Regions from separate parts of the Agrobacterium sp. NPDC058088 genome, predicted to be linked through region 2. Evidence: riboswitches for the same ligand, from Rfam matches in the RefSeq annotation. Region 2 holds a riboswitch; each other region holds the start of a gene.

Region 1 (7,912 bases), on a different contig from region 2:
TGAAGAAGTAATCGAAGCACTTTGGAAACGCCGCTTCCCGGCGGCGTTTTTCCGACCGAAAGACATCTGACCGGGTCAGGTGAGAATGGGGAGAGGGCATGTCCTCCATCTGGACGAAACTCGTGGGCGGGGCCGTTGTCGCGGCCATTGCGGGCTACGGCATATTCACCTGGGTTACCGCCCCTCAGCGGCAGGCGCCAAGCCATTGGGTAAGCCTCGGCGAACCGGATCTGGCCAATGGCGAAACGCTGTTCTGGGCGGGCGGCTGCGCAAGCTGCCATGCCGCACCCGATGCCAAGGGCGAGGGGATGCTGACGCTTTCCGGCGGACAGGCGCTGAAAAGCCCCTTCGGCACCTTTCATGTTCCCAATATTTCCTCCGATCCGCAACATGGCATAGGCGGCTGGACCCTGGCTGAATTCGGCGATGCGATGACGCGGGGTGTGGGCAAGAACGGCGAACATCTCTACCCGTCCTTTCCCTATGCCTCCTATGCGCGCATGACGCAGAAGGACATCAACGACCTCTTCGGTTATCTGAGAACCCTGCCGGCCAGCCAGAACGACGCGCCGGACCATGATCTGCCGTTCCCCTTCAACCTGCGCATGGCGCTGGGCGGCTGGAAGTTCCTCTATTTCGATCCCTCCGCACCGCCGCGCGTCGAACTTGCCAACGCCAATGCTGAATTGCTGCGCGGCCAATATCTGGTGGAAGGGCCGGGCCATTGCGGCGAATGCCACACGCCGCGCGATGCGCTGGGCGGCTTCCTTGCTAGTCAGTGGCTGGCCGGTGGTCCCAATCCGGAAGGCGAGGGCCGCATTCCTGATATCACCCCCGGCTCGCAGAGCATTGGAAGCTGGACGAAGGCCGATATTGCCGGCTACCTCGAAACCGGCTTCACCCCTGACTTCGACAGCGCCGGCGGCTCCATGGTCAAGGTCCAGCAGAACATGGCGCATCTGACCGCCGAAGACCGAGATGCGATTGCCGCCTATCTGAAGGCGATACCGGCGCGGTAAAAAGGCTTGCTGGCGCCCGCCATGCACCTCACGTCGTGCTCGGGCCTGTCCCGAGCATCCACAACTGATGGATTTGACGCTACGTGGCTGGATTCTCGCGACAAGCCCGAGAATCACGGAAGAGGGCCGTAAAGCCCTGTGCGTTCAAAGCAAACGCGGCCACCATTGACTCCCGCTCTCGCCCGGCGGATAACAACCTTGTGATGGTTCCTTCCGGGCGTTCCGGAAGGTGAAAAGGGAACACGATAGGGAAACATCCTCATTCGTGGCTGCCCCCGCAACTGTGAGCGGAGAGCCTGAAACGAAATGCCACTGGCAAGCCATCTCGCCCCATTCAAGGCGAGGGCGATGCCGGGAAGGTGTTTCAGGTTTTGACCCGTAAGCCAGGAGACCTGCCATCACGGAAATATCCATGCCGGCGGGGTGTCCGGAAGAGCGGAATTTCAGGGTGGCGGGATCAATGCCGCCCTGTGTCAGTCTCGTATCCCCGTGGTGAAGTATATCGCATGCGGTCTCGCGGCTTCTGCCGCCCGGCCGCGTCCAAAGGCGCGGGGTCGCGCCGGAGAGGGGTCACCATGTCCATTAATCAGAATACGGCCAATGCCGCCGCGTCTGCAAAAACAGCGAGCTTCGCGCAATCGCTCACCGCGATCGTGCTCGGCCTGTTCGTCGTCGGTTTTGTCGGCTTTTCCCATGTGGAAGCCGTTCACAATGCCGCGCACGACACGCGCCATGCCAATGCCTTCCCCTGCCATTGAGGGGAAGTAGCATGTCGTCTTTCCGAAATATCGTTTTTACCGCCGTGCTCGTCGGCATTGTCGGCGGTTTCGCTGTCTCGGCCATGCAGGCTGTCGGCACCACGCCGCTCATCCTTCAGGCGGAAACTTTTGAAAGCGCCGGCGAAGCACCCCACAGCCATGATGCGCCTGCGCCGGGCGCTGCGGCTTCCGCCCACGAGCACAATGAAGAGGCCTGGGCGCCGGCCGATGGTTTCGAGCGTACCGCCTACACCGTCGCCGCCAATGTGCTGACCGCCATCGGGTACGCGCTGGTGCTGACCGGCCTCATTTCGCTGCGCGGCACCAATGCTGGCTGGCGCGAGGGTCTTCTGTGGGGTGTTGCCGGTTTTGCCGCCGTGATGCTCGCCCCCATGATCGGCCTGCCGCCGGAACTGCCGGGCAGCCCGGCCGCCGCGCTTGAGGCACGGCAGATCTGGTGGCTCTCGACGGTTGCCGCAACCGCGGGCGGCATTGCGCTGATCGCATTCCGCCGCGAGCCATGGGCCATCGTTCTGGCGCTGGTGCTGATCGTCGCGCCGCATGTGGTGGGCGCGCCCCTACCGCCGGAAGGCGAACATGCGCTGGCGCCGCTGCCGCTGGAACGCCAGTTCATCGTTGCCGCCACAGTCACCAGCTTCGTTTTCTGGGCGCTTCTCGGCACGCTGAGCGCGTTTTTCCTGAAGCGCTTCCAGCAGGCCTGAAAACCATGCAAGACGCAGCGGAATGGAGTGACGAACTCGATGCGCTGCGTTTTGCCGTTCCCGGCCACGGCGCGCCTTGCGCCGTACACCGGCTTGCCTTCAAGGCCGTGCTGGGGCCGAGTCCCGCGGGGCAGGCGGCTCTTGCCTTTTTCCACGACAATAAAGCAGCCTTTTTGCTGGCGGCATTTGCCAAGATAAAACGTGCAAATTTACCCGCCGGCCGCAGTCTGCATTTGAACAGCCGCGATATTCGCCGTGCGATTGCCGGGGAGGACGAGGAGCCCGTGGCGCGCGTGTGCCGGGTGCTTGATCGGGGTGATGGGTGAGGGTGCCAGGACGTTCGTATTTTGCACCACCTCATTCCTGTGACAAGCACAGGAATGAGGTGGGGGCTTAGGCGACCTGTAATATCAGCGTCCGCCTTACCGATGCTCCGCCGCAAAAACCTGAAGTTCCGCCTCGGCTTCCGGACCAAAGAGGCCAAGGCTTTTCAGAATTTCCACAGCAAAACTCACCGGCGCGCTGCCGGGTGCGGTGATGATGCCGCCATCGCTGACCGCTTTCGGCTGGTCGCGATAAAGACCATCGCCACGATAGGCCGGATAGCCCTTGTGTGAGGCGAGCGAATTGCCGGTATGGGCAACATCGTTCAGAGCACCCGTGCCCGCCAGCGCGCTAGCGGCTGCACAGATACCGGCCACCAGCCGGTCCTTTTCGCGAAAGCGCTGCACCAGCCCGCCAAGTTCGACAGCCGTTCCCTTTTCCCAGCTGAGACCGCCGGGAATGACGAGCGCATCGAAGTCAACGGGATCGAGCGCATCATAGGGTGTATCCGGCGTCACCTTCAGCCCGCCCATCGACGTTACCGGCCGCCCGTCCGGGGTCGCATAAACGATCTCGACGCCGAGATAGCTGCGTGCCGCCGCAGCGAGCAGCGCCGGTTCCCAGTCCGCAAAATCCTGTGCGAGCGCAATGGCGATCCGTGTCATGGCCGTCTCCGTGGTTTTTAATCAGGCGATGGACTGCATGTAGCGCATACCGGTAACCGGACGCGGCGCGAAATCCATGTTTTCGTAGAAACGATGCGCCGCGACATTACCGGTCGTGGCGCTGACGGAAAGATAGTCGCAGCCGAGGCGCTTGGCGATATCGCGGGCGCGGGATACCAGATGCTGGCCGGTGCCATGGCCGCGATGACCGTCACGCACGAAGAGATGATGCAGCTCAAGCCCGCGCCGGCCTTCCTGCGCCCTGTAGAGCGGCAGAAGCAGGGCGTAACCGATCAGCGCGCCATCGGCTTCGGCGACGAGACCATGCACCCAGGGCAGGGCGCCGAACAGGTCGCGCTCAAGCTTCGCCGGCGTGATCGCCGCCGCATCGCCATGGTAGGAGGCAAGCAGCGTGATCATCTCGTTGAGCTCGGGCAAATCCGTCTTGCGCGCGCCGCGAATGATGACGACGGGCGGTCTTTCCAATGTGAGGGAGCTATCTTCGGTCATTTCTTCGGTCCTTTGGTCTTATCGGTGCCGTCAGGACGTTTGAAAACAACAAAGCCGCCTGACGGCGGCTTGTTGACAATATGATCTGTCGAGCCGCCCTTAAAGGAAGGCCCAAAAGTACGAGCAGGAGATGGGTGCGCGTTCGTTGATCATGAGAGATGCAATGCGCCCGAATCCGTCATCTGTCAAGCTCGGTTTTCGGCTCAATGCTCGCCTTCGCACATGCCATGGTTGGAAAGCGCGCGGATGACATAACAATCCTCGATCGAATGGCCGTGGCAATGGGAGACGATGCGTTCCAGCTCGTGTTCCAGCTTTTTCAGGCTGGCAATCTTCTCGCGCACATGGGCAAGATGCTCGGCGGCGATGCGATCAGCACCCTCGCAGGGCATCTGCCGGTGCTGGCTGAGCGCGAGCAGCTCACGGATGGCCTCGATGTTCAGGCCGAGATCGCGCGCATGGCGGATGAAGGCCAGCCTTTCGAGGTCGGATTTTTCGTAACGGCGCTGGTTGCCATCCGAACGATCCGCCTCGCGGATGAGGCCCATCTGCTCGTAATAGCGGATCGTCGGTACCTTGACGCCGGTGCGTTTCGACAGTTCACCGATGGACAGCATGGCTTTCTCCATATCTCCAGTCTCTAGAGATATGGCTTTTCCGTCCCCGGTTCAATGGCCTTAAGCGGCGTCGTTGACGCCAAGCGCCTGGGCTAATGCCTTCAGAATCTGCGATTCGAGGCTTGCCATATCCGGCGGGGCGGAAGCGGCCACCTCAGCATTGGCGCCAGTGGGGGCGGAAGCGCCGCTGTCCATGTTCCAGAGAGCAGCAGCCAGGCTCGCGGAGGCCCCGGCCAGCGGAGCGACGGTGGTGGCGACATTGCCTGCCACCGAAATGGCGCGATGGGCCGCCCGCGTGAGCTCCTGCAGAGCCTCGGTGGTAGACTGGCTTTCCCGGTTATGCGCAGGCGCGATGCCGCGGACGGGAGAGGCGAAATTGATGCTGCTGGTTGCTGCGATAGTCGTCATGACCGTGAGTCCCCTAGTTCTGATGGAGCATTTTTAAGGTCCGAAACATTCCCGAAGATTGCGTCATGCACGCCTTGCGCAAAAAATAACAGCAATATACTATACCCCCCTATAGTATATGAGGTGCTCATGTCCCATACGATCCGCAACAAGGACAAGCTGCTTGCCCGCATCCGCCGCCTGAAAGGGCAGATGGAGGCGGTGGAGCGTGCGCTTGATGATGCCAAGCCCTGCGGCGAGGTCCTGCAATTGCTCGCTTCGGTGCGCGGCGCGCTTTCAGGCCTGACGGGAGAGGTGATGCAGGAGCATCTGCACGAACATGTCGTGCATGCTGAAAATGAAGATGAGCGGGCGCGGGCGGCGGAAGAGCTGGCCCAGGTGCTGAAGACGTACATCCGGTGAATCAGCGCATGCCGGCGGAATGAAGAAAGGCCGGCAGAGTTCAAGGACCGGTTGAGTTGAGAGGATTAGCGACATGACGACGACTTCCGAACCTTTCGCCACGGCGGAGCACCACCATATTTATCTCGGCCAGAATCATGAGCGCAATGAAAGGCGCGTCTGGATGGTCATCGCATTGACCACCGTCATGATGGTGGCGGAGATCGTCGCCGGACACTGGTTCGGCTCCATGGCGCTGACGGCGGACGGATGGCATATGTCCACCCATGCGGGCGCGATGCTGATTTCGGCGCTCGCTTATCTCTATGCAAGGCGCGAGGCGCGCAATCCGCGCTTCAGCTTCGGTACCGGCAAGTTCGGCGATCTCGCCGGTTTTGCCAGCGCTGTCGTGCTTGCGGTCGTGGCGCTGCTGATTGCCGTCGAAAGCGGCATGCGCCTCATCAGCCCTGTCGAAATCGATTTCAACCAGGCGATTCTCGTCGCCGTCATCGGTCTGGCGGTCAATCTCGTCAGCGCCCTGCTGTTGAAGGATGACCATCACCACGATCATGGACACGGACACGGGCATGGCCACGCCCACGGTTCACATGCCCATCACGATCACGGTTCGCATGCGGAGCATGGTGCAAAGGGCGGGCGGGACAATAATCTGCGCGCCGCCTATCTGCATGTGCTGGCGGATGCGCTGACCTCGGTCCTTGCCATCGTCGCGCTGCTGCTCGGAAAGTGGAACGGCTGGAACTTTCTCGACCCGTTGATGGGAATCGTCGGCGGTCTCGTCATCGCCCGCTGGTCATGGGGGCTCATTCGCTCCACGGCAACGACGCTTGTCGATGCGGTGCCGCTGGCGGACGACCTGCCGCAGGAAATCCGTGAAACCGTGGAAACGGAAGAAGACCGCATCACCGACCTGCATGTATGGCAGGTAGGTCCCGGCCACCATGCGGCCATCGTGGCGATCCATTCGCAGGCGCCGAAAGCGCCGGCCTTTTATAAGCAGAAACTTGCCGCCATACATGAACTGTCGCATGTGACGGTGGAGGTCAGCCCGGCAAGTGCCTGATGGGAATCGCCTATTCGGTATATTCCGAATAGGCGCTGCGCACCCATTCAGCCTGCGCTTCCGCCGTGTCTTCGGCGGAAGCCGCAGGCGTATCCTGACGGGCGGGTGCGCTGCCATTTCCGACAGCCCACAGCACATTGGCCAGCGACTGGGAAAGAATGGTGCTGGAAACGGTGGGGTTGCCGGGGCCGCGCTTCACGGCCTGCTCTTCCGGCGCGCTTTGCGCACTGCCAGCTTTTTCGATGTCGCGGATGCGACCCTGATAGTTATATCCGCCAATATTGCTTTCGATCTGCATGTCGGTGATTCCGCGTTCAAAAGTTAACAAATGGTTAACGGCGCTGACTTGTCCGAAACTTGCGCTTGCTGCGCTGCAGCGAGGGGGAAGGGTTGACATCAGGCGAAGTGGTGCTTCGTTTGTGCATTTGGGGCGGAGGCGGGCCGTGGATTGGCGAATGAGCGCCCCAGGACACGAGTGAACCCTGCGCGGTCAGATTTAAGGTGGACCACACCAGATGTGCCGACGTCATCCTCGGGCCTGTCCCGAGGATCTGCGACGTCTTGGTCGTCTCGACGTGTTTGGATCCTCGGGACAAGCCCGAGGATGACGGACAGAGGTGCTAGAGGGTAACCAGGCAGATCACGCCGTCTCCTTCTCCGCAGGTGCCGCCGCTTGCCGCACGGCCTCCGGCTCCCTTTCCTCAACATCGACCGTCGCCGCCGCTTCCTGCGGCGCGGGCGTCACCATCGCAGCCACCAGCGTATCAAGCCCGATGCTGCCGACAGGCTTGCCATCCTCGTCCACCACATGGGCCTGCGTCTCGTTGGCTTCCGACATGTCGCGGGCAATCGTTTCCAGCGTTGCGGTTTCCGGCACGGGCATGCCTTCCGGGCGACTTTCTAGCGGCTCCATGACAGTGTTTGCCTGCAACACGCGGCCACGATTGACGTCGCGCACAAAGTCGGTGACGTAACCATCGGCCGGAGACAGGATGATGCTCTGGCCGTCGCCCTGCTGCACCACTTCGCCGTCTTTCAGAATGGCGATATGGTCGCCCAGCCGCAAAGCCTCGTCGAGATCATGGGTGATGAACACAACGGTCTTCTTCAGCTCCTGTTGCAGATCGAGCAGCATGGTCTGCATGTCGACGCGGATCAGCGGATCGAGCGCCGAATAGGCCTCGTCCATCAGGAGAATATCGGCGTCATTGGCGAGCGCCCGCGCAAGGCCGACACGCTGCTGCATGCCGCCGGAAAGCTGGTTCGGATAATAATCCTCGTAACCGGCAAGGCCGACACGCTCCAGCCAGTAGCGGCCCTTCTCTTCGCTTTGCTTGCGCGGCACGCCCTGGATATCGAGGCCGTAGACGCTGTTTTCCAGCACGGTGCGATGTGGCAGAAGGCCGAATTTCTGGAACACCATC
Region 2 (7,912 bases):
CCGGTGGCTATTCCACGTTTGGCGGGAGGGAACCAGCGCATGATCGCCCGCGTGCCGCCCGGTTGGACAGCAGCGTAGGTGCCCCCCAGAAATGCCATGCAAACGAGCAGCGCGGGCAGGCTGTTTGCCAATGTCGCCGCGCAGGCCATGGCGATTGCCATGCCCAGCATGGCAATGCCGACGATACGACGCTCGCCGTGAATGTCGATGGCACGGCCGAGCGTGAACATCGTCGCAATCTGGACGCCGTTCATGACCGTGACGGCAAGCGACGCGGATGCGAGGGAAACGCCAAATGCTTCTCGCCAGAAGGGTACGAGAATGTAAATTCCCTGCGATACGAATGAGCCTGCGGTCTGCGTTCCGACCGCCACAGCAAGCACTGCCCATATGCGGGGATCGGCGACAGGGGCAGCGCTAGGCGAGGACGAAGAAATCTGTGACACGAAAAGCTCCTACTAAGAGTGTCGTGCAATATCCGTCCTGAAGCGTCGATAGAATTAGGGGCTTGCAAGTTTCAGCGATAACAGTTTGTTATGAATGCCATGCGCTCATTGGATCCCGAGGCCGTCGAGGCTTTTCTTCTCGTTGCCGAACTGCAATCGTTCACACAGGTGGCAGGCGTGATGAATACGTCGCAAGCGGCGATATCATTGCGCCTACGCCGCCTCGAAGACATGCTGGGACATCGTCTGGTCGAACGGACACCGCGCCGCGTGCGGTTGACGGCGGCAGGCGAACGCTTTCTGGAACCCGCGCGCGCCTATGTCTCTGCTGGCCGCCGTGCACTTGATGTCTTCGGTCAGGAGCCGACGCGGCTGGCGATCGGTGTCACACATCATCTGATCGGGGCCGACCTGCCGCGGATACTTCGGATGGTCAGTGAGCGCGTGACAAGCGTTACACTTCATCTTCGCACCGCCGGCACGAGAAACCTGCTTGAACTGTATGATGCCGGAGAGCTCGATGCGATCGTCGTATTGCGGCATGATGATATCCGCAGGGATGGAGAAACGCTGTTTCAGGAAAGCTTTGGCTGGTATTGCGCTGCGGATTTCGATCTTCGTTCAGACGTTCCCGTGCCCCTCGTGCTTCAACCCGAGCCCTGCAATTTACGAGCCATGGCTCTTCGGGCGCTGGAGAGCGCGGATAGCGCCTGGCGCGAAGTGTTCGTCGGGACCGGGGCAACGGCGGTGGGAGCCGCTGTCGAAGCAGGGATTGGTATCGGGCTTCTGGCGCAAAGCGCTGCTCCCGCCGGTGTAAGGCAGGTCAGGAACCATGCGCTCCCGGAGCTTCCGAAACTGGATGTCGTGATGATTTCCACGGTCACTGGCGACCATGCGAACGCCGTGCTTCGACGGATTACAGGGGCATTTCGCCCCTCCTGAAGCGGCGGGCGTTTTAAGGCCCGAATCGCAAGGATCAGTCGAAACGGCTCCGATTGAAACACAAAGACATCTTCGTGTTCTCATTCAAAATCGCCATGCAGAGACTTCTCGAAGTCCACACTGCTATCCGTTCCGCTTGGTGACGGATAGGAGAACCGACCGAACTCGTTGTATCTCTGGCTCCTCCAGAAACGAAGCGTGTCGGGTGTTTTTGCGTCGGCGTGAAGATAGGAGGTGATGTAGCCCAGTTCGCGTGCCCTGGTCTCCAGAGCTGAGACTACCGACGACCCCAGTCCCTTCCGCCGGGCGCCTGGCTCCAGATAGACCCGGACGATCTGACACACCCTTTCCGCGTCGCGGTAGCGATCTCGCAGGCGTTCTCTCGTGGGTGGCTTTTTTCCCAGACCGTAGAGACCTCCAGCAGCGATGATGCGTCCTGCATCATCCCGGACGAGAAGGAAACCTCCGCGCTCCCCGTTCGAAAACCAGTTTTCGGGTGTGGCACTCAACAGCGAGTCCAGATCGGAGTGCCAGGCGGGCGTGTAACCGATGCCGTAGAATTCATTGATCATCCGTAGACAGAAAGCTCGGGCTTCCGCTTTTACTGTATGTGCGGCGTCATCTGCGAGCCAGCCCGACGATGAGTTATCAATATGCATACAGGTGCTTCCTCCGGCTAGGGCCGCGAACCGATCAAAATCGGCAAGCCCGGTTATAGCAATGCCGATAAGGCACCGACTCGTCAGGCCAATGTTTTTCGCGAGGTCTCGAGAAACCCGGCGATAAAATCAACAGTGTCGTCACCATCTCTTAAACCGAGATGGATGCTTTTCTGGATGCCGCTTTGACCGATGCGGACGGAGCGGACCCCCAGTGCTGCCGCTTCCCGTCGCACCAGCCAATCGGGAATGGCACTGACCCCGCGGCCTGCCGCTACAAGCTGCAGCATCATTTCCGTCGTCTCGATATTTCGGTGATGGCGCAAGCGGCAATTGACCGGCACCAGGAATTGCGTGAACACATCCAGCCGCTCCGGCGGTACCGGATAGGTAAACAGCGTCTCATCCAGCAGATCCGCAGGTTGGGCATGGCGTTTCAGCGCCAGCGGATGATCGACTGGCACCGCAAGCACGAGTTCGTAATCGAACACCGGCAAATAGTGAATCCCGGGCATCTCGATAGGATCCGGTGTGATCAGTATATCGATCTCATATCCAGTCAGCGCCGCCACGCCGCCGAAAGCGAACGAGGTCGTTAGTTCCAAGCCTACATCTGGCCATTCCATGAGATAGGGTTTTGTGACGCTCATCAGCCACTGGTGGCATGGATGGCATTCCATGCCGATCTTGAGCGAACCTCGTTGTCCGTGGCGATAATCCGACAGAACATTCTCAGCTCTCTCGATCTGGGGCAGAACGCGTTGCGCTAGTGTCAGGATATAGCGGCCCGCATCGGTGAGACGAAGGTTGCGGCCATCCTTTTCCCACATCGCCACGCCGTACCGATCTTCCAGCTTGCGGATCGTGTGACTGAGAGCAGACTGGGAGACATTCAGCCGCTCCGCCGCGGCCGTGAGGCTGCCCATGCGGTCGACTTCTCGCAGGATCGAAAGATGTTGCCTGTCCAACATGGTTATGCCCCTTCCTTCTCAGGGGAAATGATTTCGGCCGGGTCGTAAACGGGAACCGGCCGGTGGTCCTTGTCGACCGCCAGGGAACGGCGTCCGGCCTTGAGTGGTCTCGCCGCGGTTTCGATGATGTGCCCGATGTGTGCGGGTTGCCTGAAATCGATGCGTTCCCAGGACGCGGTTACGAAAAATGTTCGCCAGAAGCAAGTTGCCGCAATGAAGGCGACGCGATCCATAAGAGCGAGGCCCGTTCCCCCAAAGAGAGTGCCGTGATGGTTGGTATCTCCGGGAAAGACGATATCGATGAGACTGGTTATCGAGCCGCGCTGGGCAGGCTTTTTTATCGTTGCGGTCTCTGTCATCGGCGCTGCCATCAGGTTGTGGCAGGGCGGGACATGACGCAGAGGCAAAGGCACGGGAATGCCTGTCGCGAAAGCGGCACTCCGGGACACCCCGCCCGTGGACGTTATCGATCGCGGCAGGTCTCCTGGCTCGCGGGTCATAGCTTTGGTCCGTCTTCCCGAGGCAGGCCTCAGTGACGTGATGGACTTTCGCTCGTCGCTTACAGTTGCGGGGGCAGCTTCGGATTCAGGCTGTGTTTAAAGCCTTTACCGAATTCCCTCTTAGCTCCGGACCTTCGTCCGCAGAACCACGATGGCTAATCAATGTCGCATGTCGTTGAACTGGTCAAGACATCTATCACTCGAATGTAATCGAAGAGCTGAGGGGTGCGAAACAGATGACATCCAGTCCAGCGACACGTCCAACCATGAACATGGCTCATGCTTCAATGAAATAAAACCATTTTTACTAGCTCAAATTCTCGGGCACATATCACATACTTCTCAATTATGGTCAGCATAAACGGTGACTATCTGAGGATATGGAAAGCAATATTCGATGTATCCTGAAATATAGTTCAAAAAATTCGATGGTTATATCGGTGACTAGGGAGTCGGGTCGCGATGAGCAGAGATTTTAATTTTGATCTCAAGAGAGTTTATTTCAACGAGGATTATCATCCTTCAGAAAATACGCGCATTACGACCAATTTTGCCAATCTCGCTCGAGGGAAGAACCGGAAAGAGAACCTGCGCAACGCCCTGAGGATGATCGACAATCGTTTCAACGCTCTGGCGTATTGGGATAATCCTGAAGGCGATCGTTATTCTGTGGAGCTCGAAATCATATCCGTCGAAATGAATATTGGTGCTGAAGGCAAGAATGATGCTTTCCCACTGATTGAAATCCTGAAAACGAACGTCTTCGATCGAAAAACCAACGAGCGCATTGACGGCATTGTCGGCAATAATTTCTCCTCTTATATCCGGGATTACGACTTCAGCGTGGTGCTGCCGGAGCACAACAGAAACCGGGCCCAATTCAGCACGCCAGAAAAATTTGGCGATCTGCACGGAAACCTGTTCAAGTGTTTCCTGGAGTCGGCCGCTTACAAGGAGAATTTCAGCAAGCCGCCAGTCATATGCCTGAGCGCATCAAGCAGCAGAACCTATCATCGGACTGACAACCGGCATCCCGTGTTGGGTGTCGAATACCAGCAGAATGAATTCTCTTCGACTGACCAATACTTCAAAAAAATGGGGTTGCGGGTCCGCTACTTCATGCCTCTGAATAGCGTCGCTCCACTGGCTTTTTATTTTGTCAGTGATTTGCTCGGTGATTACACCAATCTCGAGCTTATCAGCACCGTCAGCACGATGGAGACTTTTCAAAAAATCTACCGGCCCGAGATTTATAACGCCAATTCTGTGGCGGGCGCGCGTTATCAGCCAGACCTGAACCACCAGGATTATTCACTCACTCGAATTGTCTATGATCGGGAAGAACGTAGCCGGCTAGCTATCGAGCAGGGCAGGTTTGCCGAGCAGCATTTCATCAGGCCGTACAAGACCATTCTCGAGAAATGGTCTGCCGATTGCGTCCATTGACAAACAAAACACAAGGTAATCTATCATGAAAACACTGTTGCCCACATCAACCGCCGGCAGCCTGCCGAAACCCTCCTGGCTTGCACAACCTGAAAAGCTCTGGTCACCCTGGAAATTGCAGGATGAGGAACTGATTGAGGGCAAACGTGATGCCCTGCGGTTGTCCCTCAATGATCAACAACAGGCAGGCATCGATATCGTCAGTGACGGTGAACAGACACGACAACATTTTGTCACGACGTTTATCGAGCATCTCAGTGGCGTCGATTTTGAGAAACGTGAGACCGTCAGAATTCGCAATCGCTACGATGCCAGTGTGCCGACGGTCGTTGGCGCAGTGTCTCGCGAAAAGCCTGTTTTTGTCGAGGACGCCAAATTTTTGCGTCAGCAAACCAAACAGCCAATCAAATGGGCCCTGCCAGGTCCCATGACCATGATCGATACGCTCTATGATAGCCATTATAGAAGTCGCGAAAAACTGGCCTGGGAATTCGCCAAGATCCTAAATCAGGAAGCAAGAGAACTGGAAGCTGCTGGTGTCGACATCATCCAGTTCGACGAACCGGCATTTAATGTCTTCTTTGACGAGGTGAATGACTGGGGCGTTGCGACGCTTGAAAAGGCAATCGAAGGGCTCAAGTGCGAGACCGCCGTCCATATTTGCTATGGATACGGCATCAAGGCCAATACGGACTGGAAAAAGACTCTGGGGTCGGAGTGGCGACAATATGAAGAAGCTTTCCCAAAACTGCAGAAGTCCAACATCGATCTGATCTCGCTGGAGTGCCACAACTCCCGTGTTCCGATGGATCTCATTGAGCTCATTCGCGGTAAAAAGGTGATGGTTGGCGCCATTGACGTGGCAACCAATACTGTCGAGACCCCGGAGGAAGTCGCGAATACCTTGCGAAAAGCGCTTCAGTTTGTAGATGCCGACAAGCTCTATCCTTGCACCAATTGCGGCATGGCGCCCCTCTCGCGTCAGGTAGCAAGAGGCAAGCTCAATGCCCTGGGTGCAGGGGCGGAAATCATCCGAAGGGAGCTTTCGGCCTGATACTGATAATGTGACGCGAGGAAGAGTGACCTCGATCGCAGGTCTCCGATGGTTTTGAGATTTATCGACATGGTCTAACGGTCCCGCAGTCGAGGAGAACTGGCCGATATGAACATGGTGCTCCACCGCTTTGACATCGTGGACAACGCCAGCCATCATGCCGGTCCCCTTCTATGGAATGAGTAACAAGTCGGAAGACTGGGAATGCCGGCGAGTACGGGGTCATATCCGCCATTGCCTCCCGCGGCGGAGGCGCTATCATGGCCGTGTTGTAAGATGGTAAGCTTTGGGAGGAGCGATACGTGAGACGGATGTGGCCAGACGAATTTGCCTTTCTGCTGGACGATGCGGAAGAGGTTGACCTTCATATTCCACCGGTAGCACATGACGATGGTTCGCCAGGAAAAGCGATATCCAGAAGGGCTTTGAAAGCCCGTATCAGTCAGCAGGATTTTGAGAAGATCTGGCCTCTCGCAGAGGTTCGTTATCGGTTGAACGGCAGGCTTGCCGGCAGGGCGATTACGCTGATCGCCAACAACCCCCATTACCAGAAATGGCATCCCTCGGATGGCGGCAGTGTCGAGAGCGTGTCCGATAGCGGTCAGAAACACACGACGCCCTATGTGATCGTGCACTTTCTTCTTGATGATGTTCGCGAACCTGCCGAAGCCTGAAATCCGCAGAGCCGTTTCTTGCCGATGATGATGGAACATGCCGCGCAGCCCAGATAGTTGCGCGGCGTGTTCTATATAAGGCCCTCGCCGACGTCGGATGCCGCATCGTTCGGAAGTCTGTTTTTTCCTTCTTTCCCGCCGTTAGGCTCGGAGCATCGCGGGATTGATGCCGACTGCGTATTTTAAACGGGCGCCGGAGCTCTGGGGTGCAGCTGCTTGCTGCCAACGCTGGTTGCGACGTCAGATGCGGCGCGCCTTGATCGTGTTCATCACGAAGCTTGTCTCAATGGTGTCGACGCATTTCAGCTTCGCGATCTTTTCCTTGATGAAACGCTCGTAATCATCCAGCCCGCCGCACATGATCTTGAGCATGTAGTCCCTCGAACCCGTGACCAGATGACATTCGAGAACCTCCGTCCAGTCAAGAACGGCCGTCTCAAACATCCGGATCTCGTCATCGTGCTGGCGGCTAAGGCGGACGGATGCGAGGGCCGTCATGGTCCACCCCTCAAATGCCGGGTCGATGATTGCGGCGTACCCTTTGATAATGCCCATTTCCTCCAGGCGTCGAAGCCGCCGCAAACATGCCGATGCAGACAGCCCCACTCGCTCGGCGAGTTCGTTATTTGTGATTCTCGCGTCAGCTGACAATTCCTTGAGTATCCGCCTGTCGATCGGATCTGCAATTTTCTGCGACATAAACGTTCATTCCCCGCAATATCTTGCTTCAAGAGACATTTTCACGCTTCACAATGCAAGATATTTTGGTTCAATCGTGTGTAATCTGCAAATAGTTCAACGCCAGCTGAGGGATCATCGGAAATGACCGCGCCGCATCCGTCCAAAACCCATATCGGCAATCACGCCCTCCATCCTGAAACCCAGATGCTCAATTACGGTTATGATCCGGAATTGTCGGAGGGGGCCGTGAAGCCCCCGGTTTTCCTGACGTCCACCTTCGTCTTCAAATCGGCAGAAGACGGCCGTGACTTCTTCGACTATGTTTCCGGCCGCAAGGAGCCACCCGAGGGCAAGGGCGCAGGTCTCGTCTACTCCCGTTTCAACCATCCCAATAGTGAGATCGTCGAGGATCGCCTTGCCGTTTACGAACGCACGGAGAGTTGTGCGCTTTTTTCATCCGGCATGTCCGCCATTTCCACAACGCTTTTCGCCTTCGTCCGGCCCGGCGACACCGTGCTCCATTCCCAGCCGCTGTATGG
Region 3 (7,912 bases), on a different contig from region 2:
ACTTCGCTCGTCTGCATCCAGGTGATCAACTCGAAGCTGCCATCGGCGTTCTCGGCAATCGCCGTGCAGCTTTCCACCCAGTCGCCGGTGTTGATGTAACGGATGCCGTCCATGTCTTCCATCACGGCGTGGTGAATGTGACCACAGATCACCCCATCCACATTGTTGCGCCGGGCTTCATCCGCCACCACGCGCTGGAACTCGCCGATGAAGTTGACAGCGTGTTTGACCTGCAGCTTGGCCCAGGCCGAAAACGACCAGTAAGGCAGACCGATGCGGCGGCGCACGGCGGCAAGGGCGATGTTGATGGCGATCGCCGCATCATAGGCCCAGTCGCCCAGATAGGCGAGCAGGCGGGCATTGCGCACAACCACATCGAACTCGTCGCCATGGATGACCAGATATTTCTTGCCGTCGGCTGCCTCGTGGATCATCCGCTCGGCTACTTCGATGCCGCCAAAATGCATGCCGGGAAATTCCCGCAGGAATTCGTCGTGGTTTCCGGGAATATAGACGATGCGCGTTCCCTTGCGGGCCTTGCGCAGCAGCTTCTGCACCACGTCGTTGCAGCCCTGCGGCCAGTACCAGCTGCGGCGCAGCCGCCAGCCGTCGACGATGTCGCCGACCATGATGATCGTTTCGGCTTCGTGATGTCTGAGGAAGTCGAGCAGATAATCCGTCTTGGCCGCCTTGGAGCCGAGATGAACATCCGAAATGAAAAGCGTTCTGAACTGTCTGGTTTCGATTTGACCGGCCACGGATTTCATCCCCCTGTTCGGTTGCGTCCCTGCGGCTTTCTTACCTCTCAGAACCAGACTCGTGTTTCAGCAACATGACAGACGCCGGTTTTTATAGGGAATATGACGAAAGCTTTCACGAAAACGCGAATAAGCCATGGCCGCATTTGCATAAGGTGCGGTCAAATAACGGCTGTACCACGGGTAAGTTTGTTGTATTCAGGGGTCCGAAATAAAACCAGATACGACGGTGGAAGACATGACCTCTCACGATAAGAACAACACGCCCGCCAACACGGCAAAGGCCGACATCGAGGAACAGGCGCTCTTTTTCCACCGCTACCCACGCCCCGGCAAGCTGGAAATCCAGGCCACCAAGCCGCTCGGCAACCAGCGCGATCTGGCGCTCGCCTATTCGCCGGGTGTGGCCGCCCCCTGCCTCGCCATCCATGAAAATCCGGAAATGGCGGCAGATTACACCGCCCGCGCCAATCTCGTCGCCGTCATCTCCAACGGCACGGCCGTTCTCGGCCTCGGCAATATCGGCCCGCTCGCTTCCAAGCCCGTGATGGAAGGCAAGGCCGTCCTCTTCAAGAAATTCGCCGGCATCGACGTTTTCGACATCGAGATCGACGCGCCCGGCATCAATGACATGGTTTCCACCATCGCAGCGCTGGAACCCACCTTCGGCGGCATCAACCTTGAGGACATCAAGGCGCCGGAATGTTTCGAGGTGGAGCGTCAGCTGCGTGAGAAGATGAATATTCCCGTCTTCCACGACGACCAGCACGGCACCGCGATCATCGTCGCCGCCGCAGTCACCAACGCGCTGGAACTAGCTGGCAAGTCGCTGTCGAGCGTCAAGATCGTTGCGTCAGGCGCCGGTGCGGCAGCCCTTGCCTGCCTCAATCTGCTTGTCGCCATGGGCGCGAAGAAAGAAAATATCTGGGTCCACGACATTGAAGGCCTCGTTTATGACGGCCGTAATTCGCTGATGGACGAGTGGAAGGAAGTCTACGCCCAGAAGACCGACAAGCGCGTTCTGGCCGAATCGATCGACGGCGCGGATGTCTTCCTCGGCCTTTCCGCAGCCGGTGTGCTGAAGCCGGAACTGCTGGAGCGCATGGCGGAAAACCCGCTGATCCTGGCGCTTGCCAACCCCAATCCGGAAATCATGCCGGAGGCGGCCCGTGCGGCCCGCCCGGATGCGATGATCTGCACCGGCCGCTCGGACTTCCCGAACCAGGTCAACAACGTGCTGTGCTTCCCCTATATCTTCCGCGGGGCGCTGGATTGCGGCGCGACGACGATCAACGAGGAAATGAAGATGGCCGCCGTGCAGGCCATCGCGGAATTGGCGCGTGAGGAAGTTTCCGAAGTGGCCGCCAAGGCCTATACCGGCGAAACGCCGGTCTTCGGCCCGAACTACCTCATTCCTTCGCCGTTCGATCCGCGCCTTATCCTGCGGATTGCGCCGGCCGTTGCCCGTGCCGCCGCCGCAAGCGGTGTCGCCGCCCGGCCGATCACCGACTTCGAAGCCTATCTCGACCAGCTGAACCGCTTTGTCTGGCGCTCGGGCTTCATCATGAAGCCTGTCTTCAACGCCGCGAAGGCCGCCGAAAAGAAGCGCATCATCTTTGCCGAAGGCGAAGACGAACGCGTGCTGCGCGCCGCCCAGGTGCTTCTGGAAGAAGGCACCGGCATCCCGATCCTCATCGGCCGCCCGCAGATCATCGAAACGCGCCTGAAGCGCTTCGGCCTGCGCATCCGCCCGCATGCAGATTTCGCCGTGGTCAACCCCGAAGACGATCCGCGCTACCGTGAATATGTGGATGATTATTTCGCCCTCGTTGGCCGCGCCGGCATCAATCCGGAAGCCGCCCGCACCATCGTGCGCACCAACTCCACCGTCATCGGTGCGCTGTCGGTGAAGCGTGGCGAAGCGGATGCGCTGATCTGCGGTCTGGAAGGCCGCTACGACCGCCATCTGCGCGACGTGAACCAGATCATCGGCAAGCAGGAAAGTGTGCGCTCCTTTGCGGGCCTCAGCCTTCTCATTACCCAGCAGGGCGCGCTGTTCCTGACCGATACCTTCGTCAACAACGACCCGACGTCAGAAGAAGTGGCGGAAATGGCCATTCTCGCGGCCCGGGAAATCCGCCGCTTCGGCATCACGCCGAAGATCGCGCTCGCCAGCCACTCCAACTTCGGCTCGCGTGACTCGGAAAGCGCCCGCAAGATGCGCCGCGCACTGAAGATCATCCAGCAGGCCGCACCCGAACTGGAAGTGGACGGCGAAATGCAGGGCGGCTCGGCCCTGTCGGAAACGCTGCGCAAGCGCGCGATGCCGAACAGCGTGCTGACCGGCGAGGCGAACCTTTTGGTCTTCCCGAACCTCGACGCCGCCAACATCACGCTCGGTGTCACCCGCACGCTGACGGAAGGCCTGCATGTTGGCCCCATCCTGCTCGGCACGGCCCTGCCCGCCCACATCCTGTCGCCCAGCGTCACCTCGCGCGGCGTCGTCAACATGGCGGCCTTTGCCGTGGTGCAGGCCTCGCACCCTTCGGTGTGATGAAGGCGCATTAACGCAGTTTTGAACATGCTGTTGCCGCATTGCGGCAACAGCCTATGTTATCTTCCTGAAACACGGATTTCCCGAAGCATAACACCCCTGCCACAGGCCGGGGACATCAAACGGATCGCACAATTGACCCGGCGCAGCCGCATCATCGGCCTCCTGCTTCCCCTTGTTCTCATCGCTCCTGCCGCCGCTTTTGCGGACCAGGTCTGCGATACGCTTTATCAACAGCTGCGCGAGCCGCCGCGCGTCATCGGCAATACGGCCGAGGTGCGTCGTTACGCCAATGCGCTTGCCCGCCAGAACATCGTCATCCGCAAGATCAGGAACGACATGCGCAGCTATGGCTGCTCATCAGGCAGCGTCATCGTTTATGGCAATCCCAATGCCGGGCTCTGCGCCGAGATCGGCGATGCGCTGGTGGATGCCGAGGCCGAACGTGACGCGATCATCCGCGACCGCGACGATGCCATGGCGGCGGCGAGGAACGACGACAGTGACGTCAGGCGCGAGCGCATTCTCGCCGCCCTCGATGCCAATGGCTGCACGACGATGCCGGAAACGGCCACGCGACCGCCCCAGGCTCCCAACGTAACCCGTTATCCCGATGCCTTCAGGCAGGGTGGCGTTGAGCCGGGACAGACAGGACTTTCGCCCTACCCCAATGCCTCCGCCGAGGGCGGGCTTCGCACACTCTGCGTGCGCACCTGCGACGGCTCTTTCTTCCCGATCGCCTCCAACGCCTCGCCGCTCGATTTCCGCGCCCAGGCCGAACAGTGCCAGAAAATGTGCCCGGGAACCGAAACGGAACTCTATTTCCACTCCATGACGGATCAGGAAACAGCAGACATGGTGTCCGCTGAGACCGGCAAACCCTACAAGGACCTGCCCACCGCCTTCGCCTATCGCAATGCCTCAACGAAAGCGCCCGGCTGCGCCTGCAACATGGCAGCCTATCACGAGGAGATGCAAAAGCAGGAACAGGCGTCCCGGCCGGAAGCCGAAAAGCCCTATTCCAGCATCACCACCATTCCATCACCCCAAGGTGACAAGGCCCCAAAGCCCGCCGAGCAGCAGGCCGCAAAGCCGCCGGAGCAACCCGTTCCCGAGCGCGACTATGACCCGAACGATGCGAAAGTGCGTGTCATCGGACCCAAATTCCTGCCGGACCAGACCGGCAAGATCGACCTGAAAAACCCGGCGCTGAAAGGTATACAGCCGCAGCAGTGACTACGTCGTCAGCGAGCGCGCGAGGCGTATTTCTTCTCCCCGCCTTGGAGAAGTCCGCGGCAGCGGGATGAGGGGGCAAGGGTGGTGAGGTACGGCAATGTTGCCCCCTGATCCGACCCTTCGGGCCACCTTCTCCCGGGCGGGGAGAAGAAATGCACGCCAATGTCCCGCCCTATTCGCAGGCCTCCGTGTTTACACCCCACCCCAGCGGTTACGAAACACAAGCTCTTCCAGCGGCACGCGCTGCCGCCAGCCCTTCACCGCCAGTTCCGGTTCGGTATAAAGCGTATCGACGCGACCGAGGCACAGCCAGGCGACGATCTCGATATGATCGGGAATATCCAGAATGGCCCTGATATCGCTGTCATGGAAAATGCTGACCCAGCCAACGCCGACGCCTTCGGCGCGGGCCGCGAGCCAGAGGTTCTGGATGGCGCAGACGGTGGAATAGACATCCGTGCGCGGATTATGGGTGCGGCCCAGCACCACCTTGCCACCCCGTGTCGGATCGCAGGTGACGCAGATGCTGAGCGGCGCCTTGCGGATTCCTTCGAGCTTAAGGCTGCGATAAAGCGCCTGCTGCTCGCCCGCAAACATCGCCGCCGCCTCTTCATTGGCGCGGCTGAAGGCTTCCCATGCAGCCCCACGCACGGCGCTATCGGTAACGAGAGTGAAATTCCACGGCTGCATGAAACCGACAGAGGGAGCGGCATGCGCCGCTCTCAGGAGGCGCTCGACGAGATCATCCGGCAGCGGCTCTGGCAGGAACTGGTCGCGCACATCACGCCGCGTCTCGATGGCGCGGTAGATCGCCTCGCGCTCGTCCCCGGAAAACGGGCGAGCGGGTGAAAGCGCGTGATCGAAGGGGTTGGTGTCGTGTGGCGTGGTGACGGGCGGTTCGGTCGGCATCGTTTATCCCTAACAATGCGGGCGGGCCGGTGCCGAAACCATGGGAGGTTTGCAGCGACGACGCGCTTTCCAGCAACCTGCCGCCGTCCGCGCGGTTCGGTCCATCCTGCCAGGCCGGTCTTCTGACTAAGCTTCATCCGCCCCGTTTCGCCTTCCCGAATTGCTTCAGTGGCATGAGAAACAGAGCATCCGCCTCACAGCGTTGGGCACGTTCCGGTTTTTCACCGGATTCCCGATTCTCCCGCCGGAGGGCGGGCACCTGACGGGTGAAGCTATGGGCAAAAAAGCTTGCGAACACAAGTGTCGTGCAGGTGGTGCGGCAATGTGGCCTGCCGCAGCTTGCCTTCATCATTCCACCGGGAAATATCTGACATAAGCGAACTCGTCGCCATCAGGTGACCAGTTGGGAGAGTTCATCGTGCCCTGCCCGCCAAACAGCTCGAAAAGCGTTTCGACATTGCCGCCATCCATATCCATCAGCCGCACCCGCACGTCGAGATCGCGCGGATGATCGAAGACGTCGGCGTCATAAGAAACGAATACCACCTTATCACCGGTCGGAGACGGGTGTGGAAACCAGTCGCCATAGGGGCTGTCGGTTATACGCTCGACGGCGGAACCATCCACCCGCACCCGCCAGATCTGCATCAACCCGGTACGGCTGGAATTGAAATAGATCCACGCACCGTCAGGCGAATAATCCGGCCCGTCATTGCGGCCTTCACCATGGGTAAGGCGTGTCTCAACGCCGCTGTCTATGTCCATGGAGTAAATATCGAAAACCTGATCACGAATGCCGCAATAGGCAAAGCTCTTCCCATCCGGCGACCAGCCGTGCCAGTAGGAAGGAAGGTTCTTCGTCATCAGCTGCGGCACGCCGCCTGCCGAGGACAGGAGATAGATGGCGCTCTTGCCGAATTCCACCTTGTCGGAAATGGCATAAAGCGAACCATCAGGCGAAATGCCGTGGTCATTGTTGCAGAGCGTGGCAAAGCCGGTATCGACCTTCTCCGGCGACGCATCACCGGTAAGAGACAGGCGATAAATCAGCCCTTCGCTGTTCAACAGCAGATATTTGCCATCCGGCGACCAGTTCGGCGCCTCGAACAGGTCAGGCGTCTGCCACACAATCCGCATCTGTCGGGTGCGGATGTTGAAGATTTCGATGGAACTGCGCATTCTGCCTCCCGGGCTTTAAAAGTCTGGCTCGGACCGTTGGCACGCGCGCACATTCCGTTTGCTTTAACCACCGCCGTGATTATGATCCTATGGCCGCAGGCACCGTCCTGCAAATTCAAATCGGAAAAAACGCCAGCGTTCCGGCACCGCCCGTGACCCTCCCCGTTTCTCCCAGATCCGAGGTTCCGCGATGAATACCATCGCCGATCACGGCATCCGGTTCGGCCGGATCGCCGCAATGCTTCCTGTCAGAAGTATCGAAAAGGCCCATGATTTTTATGTCGGCGTACTCGGTTTCGAAAAGACCTTCGAAAACGGCAATCCCGTCGGCTTCATGATCCTGAAACAGGGCAATGCCGAGCTGCATCTGACATTGCAGCCGGCCCACAGGGCAGCTCCTTTCAACGTGGCGCATATGATGGTGAGCGATGTCGATGCGCTGCACGCGATTTGCAAAAGCCATGGGCTGCGCATCATCAAGGGGCTGCAGGACAAGGATTATGGTCTGAGGGCCTTTGTCTTTGAAGACCCTGATGGCAATCGCATCGATGTGGGGCAGGTTATTTGAGGTGAGTGAAGAGTGGCGCGGGGTTTTCTCCGCGCCATTCATGAACCCCCATCGTGGACCGAGCGCATGCCGCATGTTTCTTCTCCCCGAGGGGGAGAAGGTCGCGGCAGCGGGATGAGGGGGCAAGGGTAGTGAGATACGGCAATCGTGCCCCCTCATCCGACCCTTCGGGCCACCTTCTCCCCGGCGGGGAGAAGAAATATGCCGCACCGTCTCACAGGCAATCAACCTCGATGACGCAGGACCGGCCTTAAACGCGCCTTCCGGAAACCGCCTTAGTCACCGATCCCTGAACCGGTTGGTGATCGGATAACGCCGGTCACGCCCAAAATTCTTCTTGGTGATCTTAACACCCGGCGCCGATTGCCGGCGCTTGTATTCGGCGAGGTAGAGCAGATGCTCCACCCGATGCACGGTCGCCAAATCATGGCCGCGCGCCAGAATTTCCTCGACCGACATTTCCTTCTCGACAAGGCATTCGAGAATATCGTCCAGCACCGGATAGGGCGGCAGCGAATCCTGGTCGGTCTGGTTGGGGCGCAATTCGGCCGATGGCGCCTTGGCGATGATGTTGGCGGGGATCACCTCGCCGGAAGGGCCCAGCGCACCCGGCGGCACATGGGCGTTGCGCCAGGCGGAAATGGCATAGACCTGCATCTTGTAGAGGTCCTTGATGGGGTTGAAACCGCCATTCATATCGCCATAAAG
Region 4 (7,912 bases), on a different contig from region 2:
GCCGTTGCGGGCTTCGTCCAGCGCCCAGGTCTTGAAGGCCGGGTCGCCGGAGATGAGGCGTTCAGGCAGGGCCTTGGAGGCCTTGGGTTCGAAGGCGGGATTGGTGTCGATGGTTTTGAGAAGCGGCATGGGTGTCCTTTCCTGGAACGGTGTGGGTTTAATATCCGCGGTTGCGATCAACGAGGCCGAGCGGCTCGAGACCGGACTGGTATCGTTTGATGTTCTCGACAACGGTTCGGGCTGCCGAATGCGGCTGGGTGACGCTGGCGACATGCGGCGTCAGGAGAATTTTTGGATGTGTCCAGAAACCATGGTCTTCCGGAAGCGGTTCGGGTTCGGTCACGTCAAGCACCGCGCCGGAAAGCCTGCCGCGATCCAGCGCGTCGACGAGCGCATCGTGATCGAGCTGCCTGCCGCGACCGGCGTGGACTAGACCCGCGCCCTCAGGCAGCATCCCCAGACGTTCGCCGTTCAACAGACCGGTGGTTTCCTCCGTCAGCGGCAGCAGGCAGACGAGTATATCGCTTGTCGAGAGGATCGTGGCCAACCCGGCCTCGCCATGATGGCAGGTAACACCATCGATCTCGCGCGGTGAGCGGCTCCAGCCGGACAGCGGAAAACCGAAGGGTCTGAGCCGCTCCAGCGCCGCAATGCCCAGCATGCCGACGCCGAGAACGCCCACACGACATTCGTCCGCCTGGCGCTGCGGCAGGGCTTTCCACAGGCCCTGACGCTGCTGGCTGACATAGGCGGGCAAATTGCGGTGAAGCGCCAGCACGCCAAGGATCACATATTCCTGCATCATGCGGATGATGCCCTCGTCCACCATGCGCACGACCTTCACATGGGGAGGGACGGCGTCGATATGAAACTGGTCGACACCTGCACCGATAGAGAACAGGATTTCGAGGTTACGGTAGCGGCCTATATCTTCGGGCACCGTCCAGCTGATGAGGTATCGAACCGTGTTCGGGTCGACGCTTGCGGCATCCATCGAAAAGGGCAGATCCGGCAGCTCGCGAGCGAGCGCCTGCCGGAAAATCTCGCCGCGTCTGGCGTCGGAATTGAAGAAAAACGTCATTTGAAATCCGTGTTTCGAAGGTTCAAACCGTGCAGCGGTTTGCCAGTTTTTCCAGCATTGACTGGCAGCCGGACAATTCGCCGGCGGTGATATATTCATCCGGCTTGTGGGCGCGACCGATGTCACCCGGGCCGCAGATGATGGCGTCGATACCGGCCGCCTGGAAAAGCCCGGCCTCGGTGCCATAGCTGACGGCGGCGATGCAGGGCGCGCCGGTCAATTCTTCCAGAAGCTTTGCCAGTGGCGCATCGCCGGCAAGGGACAATGCCGGATAGTCGCTCATCGGTGTCCATTCGATATCGATGCCCTCAGCGGCGAGCGTTTCCACGCCATCTCGCACCGGCTGAAGCAGCGCGAGTGTCGAAACGCCGGCAATCGCGCGCGCTTCCAGCTCGATGGCGCAATGGTCTGGAATGATGTTGAGCGCCTGTCCGCCCCTCACCGTGCCGATCTGCAAGGAGGAGTAGGGCGGCTCGAAGGTCGCTTCGAAAGGCCCCTGTGTCAGCGCCTGCGCTGTTGCGACCGCCTTTGCCATGATGCCGGTCATGAGGTGAATGGCGTTGACGCCCTGATCGGGCCGCGATGAATGGCCGGAGCGGCCACGAATGGTGATGCGCGCGGCGGCCTTGCCTTTGTGGGCGCGCACGGCAAGCAGATTGCTCGGCTCGCCGATGATCGCGCCCACCGGCTTTGCGCATAATTCCGGCAATCGGGCGATCATGTGCGGCACGCCGCGGCAACCGGCCTCCTCGTCATAGGAAAAGGCAATGTGTACCGGTCGTTTCAGCGCCATGCGCGAAAATGCCGGTGCTGCGGCGAGAACAGTGGCGAGAAAACCCTTCATATCGGTGGTGCCACGCCCGTAAAGACGATCGCCTTCGGTTCTCAGCGTGAAGGGATCGGAGGACCATTCGGGCTCACCGGCGGGCACCACATCCATATGGCCGGAAAGGATATATCCTGCGACATCCGTCGGGCCGAAGCTCGCGAAGAGATTGGCGCGGTCGCCTTCGGGCCCGGCCAGCAGCGATACTTTCGCGCCGTGGTTTTCCAGATAATCGGCGATCCATCCGGCGATATCGCCGTTGTCGGTTCCGACGACCGATGGGAAGCCGACAAGACGCTCCAGAATTTCGATTGCGTTCATGGCTGCCTCCGCTGCTTCAACGCCGAAAGCTTAGAGTGGCAGGCGGCGTTTATCTGCTGAAATGCGCATGTTTTCGGTAGATTGTTGTGTCCTTCCAGTGCTTTCGGAAAATTCGTGCTGGCAAGGCTGGTTATCTTCGGAAGTCGTGGGCTGGGCTGCCGGGATCAAGGTTCCGCACCGGAGGAAATGAGAGCCGTTTGCTATGGAGCTGCTCAAGGTCGATAGTTTCGAGTTGCGAACCGTGGATATCGCCGATGTAGAGGCGGATCATCTGCATGCCCTCTCCATGGCTGTTGGATGGCGATACCACGCGAATGAATGGTGTTTTCTGCGGCAGTGTGGTGTTGGCCTCGCGGCACTTGATGAGATCGACCGCGTCGTCGCAACCGCCATGCTGTTTCCCTGTGATGAGGGTTTTGCGACGCTCGGCATGGTCATCGTTTCGCCGCGCCTCCAGGGGCAGGGTGTGGCACCATGGCTGGTGCGGCGACTTCTGGAAAAATTCCCAGCCATATCACTAAGACTCAATGCCACGAACGAGTCGAGGCGGTTGTTTGCCGGGCTGGGTTTTGCCGGAGAGACGGAAAAAGTGCATCTCTTTCGGGGAAAAGCGCAATGTCCGGCAGAGATGCCGTCCCCTGGCAGAAAACAGAAGATTGAGCCGCTATCAGAAGACCATTTTGCCGATGTGGTTGACATGGACCGGGCGGCTTTTGGCATTTCGCGCCGACGCGTCCTGTCGCGCCTTCTCAGGGAAAAGACAGGCTACGGCCTGTTCGAGGCTGGCCGGCTTGTCGCTTTTGCCTTTCGCCGGGCAGCGGGGCGAGGCCATATCGTGGGTCCGGTCGTTGCAGTGGAGGAAACGGATGCAATCGCGCTCGTCAGGCGGCATTTTGCCGATCTGGAAGCACAGCTTGTCCGTCTCGATGCCGTGCGCGACAGCGGCTCCTTTTCCGATTTTCTGGCGCAATCCGGCCTGGTGGTGATCGAAACGCTGACGACCATGTCCAAAGACGTGCCGCAGCCCATGGGGTCCGGCGCGGCAAAGATTTTTGCGCTGGCGGGTCCTTCCCTGTTCTGACTTTGTGCTGAGCTGCGACACGATCGCAATTGACGCCCCGTCTGTTGCCCCTTATGTGAGAAAGGGACGGTTCCTGCAGCCGAAAGGCGAAGGGATTAATAGGGAACATGGTGCGGGCGATCTTTTTCGTCCAATGCCGTGGCTGCCCCCGCAACTGTAAGCGGATTGTCGTTCATCCCAGTGACGCTCAAAGGCGTCATGCCACTGTATTTTTCGGAATGCGGGAAGGCAGATGAGAGACGCAAATCCGTGAGCCAGGAGACCTGCCGTCAAAATATGAACCATCGTTACGGGCGGGGAAGCCCGGAGGAGGATTTTGTAATGTTATTTCATAACATTTCGTTTGCGTCCTATTACCGTTCTCCGTACAAGACGTCCCGCTGTTGCTGCGCGTTCTGACGCCTGCTGCTCTGGAATAAGTTTTACTTTCGACTGGAGAACACATGTTTCATTCTAGACGCCTGCCGGTCCATGCCGGCTTTCTGGCTGCCGTACTTTTGGTTTTGCCTGTTGTCGGTGCCAATGCTGCCGAAACCACCTATCCCCTGACAATCAGCAGCTGCGGTCAGGAGATCACCTTCAAGCAGGCGCCCGCCCGCACCGTTTCCGTTGGCCAGAGCACGACAGAGGTTCTTTACCTGCTTGGTGTTGCGGACAAGGTCGTCGGCACGGCGCTGTGGATCGGTCCAGTTCTTAAGGGCTACGAGGAGGCCAACGCCAAGGTCGAACGGCTGGCCGATAACGATCCGAGCTTCGAGGCCGTTGTCGGCAAGAGGCCTGAACTCGTTACGACGCAGTTCCAGTGGCAGATCGGTCCCGAGGGTGTTGTTGGCACGCCGGCGCAATTCGCCGAACTCGGTATTCCCGTCTATACCTCGCCTGCCGATTGCGTCGGTAAGGACAATTCCGGCGGCGGTGATGGTGTGCGCAACACCGGCTTCACCATGGAGCTGATCTATCAGGAAGTCCGCGACCTCGCCAAAATCTTCAACGTGCAGGATCGCGGAGAAGAAGTTGTTGCCGACCTGAAGAAGCGCGAGGAAGCCGCCCGTGCGAAGATCGCCTCCGCCAATGGCAAGCTTTCCGCCGTCTTCTGGTTCTCCAGTGCCGAACTGGATATCGATCCCTATGTCGCCGGCCGTAATGGCGCTCCCGGTTACATCATGTCCGCGCTGGGCTTGAAGAATGTCATTGAAAGCGATGAGGAATGGCCGACCGTCGGCTGGGAAACCATCGCCAAATCCAATCCGTCTGTGGTTGTTGCCGGCAAGATGGATCGACGTCGTTTCCCCGCCGATGACATTGCCGTCAAGTTGAAGTTCCTGGCCAGCGATCCCGTGGCAAGCATCATGCCCGCCGTGAAGGAAGGTCGTGTGTTTGAGATGGATGCGCAGGCGATGAACCCGACCATTCGCACCATCGAAGGTATTGAAACGCTGGCCGAGGCGATTTCGGCCGCTGGCCTTGCCAAGTGAACCGTTTCTCCACCCATCTTGGCAGGGCGGGGCTGGCATTTGCCGCGCTCGCCCTGCTGCTTGTCGCGCTGATGGCCGGGGCGGCCATCGGCGAAACTGCCATCCCTCTGGATGTTGTAGTAAAGACGATTGCCAACCGCGTTTTCCACGCGGGTTATCCGCTTGAACCGCTGGATGAGGGCATCGTGTGGAGTTACCGTCTCAGCCGCGCCGTTGTTGCCGCCTGCTGCGGGGCGTCGCTGGCGCTCGCCGGGGCGGTGCTGCAATCTCTTTTGCGTAACCCGCTTGCCGATCCCTATATTCTCGGAATTTCCGCCGGCGCCTCCACCGGCGCCGTCGCCGTGGCGCTTCTGGGCTTCGGCGCGGGCTTTCTGACGATGCCGGCGGGCGCTCTCATCGGCGCTTTTGTCGCTTTTTCGCTGGTCAGCCTTCTGGCCGTGCGGGCGGGGCATGGCAACAGCGCCATCATTCTGGCGGGCGTTGCCGGTTCGCAGCTGTTCAACGCCATGACCTCCTTCATTGTCACCAAATCCGCCAATGCCGAACAGGCGCGCGGCATCATGTTCTGGCTGCTCGGCAATCTTTCCGGCGTGCGCTGGCCGGATGTCTGGCTGGCGCTACCGGTCAGCCTTGCGGGTCTTATCGTTTGTCTCTGGTACGCGCGGGCGCTCGATGCCTTCGCCTTCGGCGGTCAGGCCGCAGCCTCGCTCGGCATTCCGGTGCGCTGGGTCTATACGGTGCTGATCTCTGTTTCCGCCATCATGACGGCTGCGATGGTGTCGCTGGTCGGCTCCATCGGTTTTGTGGGGCTCGTCATTCCCCACGCCGCGCGCATCTTCGTTGGTGTCCGCCACGGCATATTGCTGCCGGTGACGGCGCTGACCGGCGCGGTTTTCATGATCGTCGCGGATATTCTCTCGCGTATCGTCATTCCGGGACAGGTGCTGCCGATCGGCGTCATCACCGCACTGGTCGGTGCGCCCGCTTTCGCCTTCATTCTGGGGCAGAAGCGGGGGCGATCATGAAATTATCCGCCCACGGCCTGCATTTTCATGCCGGCAATATCGATATCGTCCGCGACATTTCGCTTGATGTCGGCTCCGGGGAGTTTCTCGGCATCATCGGTCCCAACGGGTCCGGCAAGAGCACGCTTCTGTCCATGCTGGCCGGCATCCGCAAACCGCGACGTGGACACGTTACGCTTGGTGAGGATCCACTTGGCTCATTGGGGCGGCGCGAGCTTGCCCGCCGGCTCGCCTTCGTTGAGCAGCAGGCTGAAACCACCGAGCGCATCACTGCGCGGCAGGCGGTAGAGCTTGGACGGACGCCCTATCTCGGCCCGCTCTCCGCCTGGTCGCAGATTGACGACGCCATCGTTGATGCCGCGCTTGCCAATGTGGATATGGCCGACAAGGCGGAACGCAGCTGGCACCACCTTTCCGGCGGTGAACGGCAGCGCCTGCATATTGCACGAGCATTGGCGCAGGAGCCGCACATCCTGCTGCTGGACGAGCCAACCAATCACCTCGATATCGGACACCAGATCGGCCTGCTTGATCTTGTGCGCCGGCAGGGGCTGACCGTTGTGGCGGCGCTGCATGATCTCAATCATGCTGCCATGTTCTGCGACCGCGTCGCCATCATGCATCGGGGCGAGATGATCGCGGCCGGGCCGCCGCGCGAGGTCCTGACGGCGGCAAGGATCGCCGACGTTTTCGGGGTGGAATGTGCGGTCAGCACGGATGAGGGCGGTTTTTCCCATATTCGTTTTCTGCCGGCCCACGGGCGGGCTGATCCAACAAGGAAAGTACTGGCACGATGAGGACATCGACGACACTCGCAAGCTCCGCTGCAAAGGTCAGACTTTTTTGCGTCACTGCCGTCATTGCGGTGGCGTTCACGTGCTTTCCGCTTCTGGCTTCAGCCGAGACCTTCGAGGTGAAAATGCTGAACCGGGGCGAAAAAGGCCCCATGGTATTCGAGCCCGATTTTCTCGAAATAGCGCCTGGCGACCGCGTGCGCTTTGTGCCTACTCACAAGAGCCATAACGCCGCGACCATTGATGGCATGATCCCGGAAGGTGTCGAGGGTTTCAAAAGCCGGATCAATGACGAATTCGAGACCGGCTTTGAAAAGCCGGGCTTTTACGGCATCAAATGCTCGCCGCATTACGGCATGGGCATGGTCATGCTGATCAAGGTCGGCGAGGCTACCCTGCCGCAGAGCTACCGCACGGTGGACGTGCCCGGCCGTGCGAAGCCGCGCTTGGAGGAATTATTCGAGCAGGCGGGAAAATGAGGTCCGGCGGAAATCTTGAGAGGCGGTTCAGATCGTCTGGGAGGGTGCTTGCAAAGTCCGCAGACCTTCCCTTCGTCATGCTCGGGCCTGTCCCGAGCATCTGCAACCGATTGATTTTACGACACGTTGGCAGATCCTCGGGACAAGCCCGAGGATGACGTAGTATATGCGGATAGTGAAGGCGGCTATGGTTTCCCTCACGCCTTTCCGGAAACATCCGGCTTCTCCGCGCACACAGCATATCGGTGCTGCAGCCCACGCAGGATGCCCTTCAGCAGGCTGAAGTTTTTCGCCTGGGCGCGATGGATGGCCTGAAGCTCCTGATCGATCGAGACAGGCTTGAAACCGGCCGCATGCAACATCGTCGCGACATCGCCGGCCCTTGCACCCTTCGAAAAATAGACCCGCGAGAGGATGCTATTGAAGGTGTTTTCCGGGTCCGCCGGCTTGTGCGGCTGGTCCGGTTTGACGAGGCCGATACTCTCCAGGCCGGTGGCCAGTTTTTTCACCAGCTTTTCGCGCCAGCCGGTATTCACGAAATCGCCGTCGACGATCAGAAGCCGCCCGCCGGGTTTCAGAACACGGAACCATTCGGCGAAGCTTGCCTGCGGGTCTACCAGCGTCCAGACGAGATGGCGGGTAATAATGACGTCGGTGCTTTCATCCGGCTCCATCGTATTTTCGGCATCGCCGACAAAAAAGCGGATGTTGCGCCCACGGCTTTTCGCCTTTTCCCGGGCAAGGGCCAGCATCGTTTCCGACCAGTCCATGCCGGTGACCTGAAAACCGAGATCATCCATGAGGTGCGAGATGACGCCCGTCCCGCTGGC

The links. Region 2 has a riboswitch for cobalamin ahead of ACFVTJ_RS13650 (acyl-CoA thioesterase). Riboswitches for the same ligand answer to the same signal wherever they lie in the genome.
Region 1: linked by a shared signal. The riboswitch ahead of ACFVTJ_RS07380 (CbtB-domain containing protein) and the one ahead of ACFVTJ_RS13650 (acyl-CoA thioesterase) in region 2 are both predicted to bind cobalamin.
Region 3: linked by a shared signal. The riboswitch ahead of bluB (5,6-dimethylbenzimidazole synthase) and the one ahead of ACFVTJ_RS13650 (acyl-CoA thioesterase) in region 2 are both predicted to bind cobalamin.
Region 4: linked by a shared signal. The riboswitch ahead of ACFVTJ_RS12045 (ABC transporter substrate-binding protein) and the one ahead of ACFVTJ_RS13650 (acyl-CoA thioesterase) in region 2 are both predicted to bind cobalamin.

What each region holds. Positions count from the first base shown of each region.
Region 1 covers NZ_JBHVSU010000002.1:427,888-435,799, forward strand. The annotation lists gene ACFVTJ_RS07370 (c-type cytochrome) at 1-11, shown strand, start outside; gene ACFVTJ_RS07375 (c-type cytochrome) at 99-1,019, shown strand; cobalamin riboswitch at 1,207-1,434, shown strand; gene ACFVTJ_RS07380 (CbtB-domain containing protein) at 1,595-1,777, shown strand; gene ACFVTJ_RS07385 (CbtA family protein) at 1,789-2,499, shown strand; gene ACFVTJ_RS07390 (hypothetical protein) at 2,505-2,825, shown strand; gene ACFVTJ_RS07395 (type 1 glutamine amidotransferase family protein) at 2,922-3,488, opposite strand; gene ACFVTJ_RS07400 (GNAT family N-acetyltransferase) at 3,510-3,998, opposite strand; gene ACFVTJ_RS07405 (helix-turn-helix domain-containing protein) at 4,202-4,615, opposite strand; gene ACFVTJ_RS07410 (hypothetical protein) at 4,676-5,023, opposite strand; gene dmeR (Ni(II)/Co(II)-sensing transcriptional repressor DmeR) at 5,153-5,425, shown strand; gene dmeF (CDF family Co(II)/Ni(II) efflux transporter DmeF) at 5,499-6,488, shown strand; gene ACFVTJ_RS07425 (hypothetical protein) at 6,499-6,786, opposite strand; gene ACFVTJ_RS07430 (glycine betaine/L-proline ABC transporter ATP-binding protein) at 7,129-7,912, opposite strand, start outside.
Region 2 covers NZ_JBHVSU010000004.1:101,169-109,080, forward strand. The annotation lists gene ACFVTJ_RS13630 (MFS transporter) at 1-446, opposite strand, end outside; gene ACFVTJ_RS13635 (LysR family transcriptional regulator) at 537-1,388, shown strand; gene ACFVTJ_RS13640 (GNAT family N-acetyltransferase) at 1,469-2,047, opposite strand; gene ACFVTJ_RS13645 (LysR family transcriptional regulator) at 2,131-3,018, opposite strand; gene ACFVTJ_RS13650 (acyl-CoA thioesterase) at 3,021-3,377, opposite strand; cobalamin riboswitch at 3,475-3,684, opposite strand; gene ACFVTJ_RS13655 (DUF1852 domain-containing protein) at 3,981-4,964, shown strand; gene ACFVTJ_RS13660 (methionine synthase) at 4,990-6,018, shown strand; gene ACFVTJ_RS13665 (hypothetical protein) at 6,330-6,692, shown strand; gene ACFVTJ_RS13670 (Lrp/AsnC family transcriptional regulator) at 6,933-7,391, opposite strand; gene ACFVTJ_RS13675 (cystathionine gamma-synthase family protein) at 7,515-7,912, shown strand, end outside.
Region 3 covers NZ_JBHVSU010000001.1:902,205-910,116, reverse strand. The annotation lists gene ACFVTJ_RS04555 (UDP-2,3-diacylglucosamine diphosphatase) at 1-767, opposite strand, end outside; gene ACFVTJ_RS04550 (NADP-dependent malic enzyme) at 997-3,312, shown strand; gene ACFVTJ_RS04545 (DUF2865 domain-containing protein) at 3,448-4,548, shown strand; gene bluB (5,6-dimethylbenzimidazole synthase) at 4,741-5,457, opposite strand; cobalamin riboswitch at 5,552-5,735, opposite strand; gene ACFVTJ_RS04535 (hypothetical protein) at 5,806-6,636, opposite strand; gene ACFVTJ_RS04530 (glyoxalase superfamily protein) at 6,827-7,204, shown strand; gene ACFVTJ_RS04525 (NAD+ synthase) at 7,484-7,912, opposite strand, start outside.
Region 4 covers NZ_JBHVSU010000003.1:438,637-446,548, forward strand. The annotation lists gene ACFVTJ_RS12025 (cupin domain-containing protein) at 1-129, opposite strand, end outside; gene ACFVTJ_RS12030 (2-hydroxyacid dehydrogenase) at 158-1,081, opposite strand; gene argE (acetylornithine deacetylase) at 1,104-2,228, opposite strand; gene ACFVTJ_RS12040 (GNAT family N-acetyltransferase) at 2,431-3,309, shown strand; cobalamin riboswitch at 3,360-3,595, shown strand; gene ACFVTJ_RS12045 (ABC transporter substrate-binding protein) at 3,753-4,784, shown strand; gene ACFVTJ_RS12050 (FecCD family ABC transporter permease) at 4,781-5,809, shown strand; gene ACFVTJ_RS12055 (ABC transporter ATP-binding protein) at 5,806-6,606, shown strand; gene ACFVTJ_RS12060 (pseudoazurin) at 6,603-7,082, shown strand; gene ACFVTJ_RS12065 (class I SAM-dependent methyltransferase) at 7,280-7,912, opposite strand, start outside.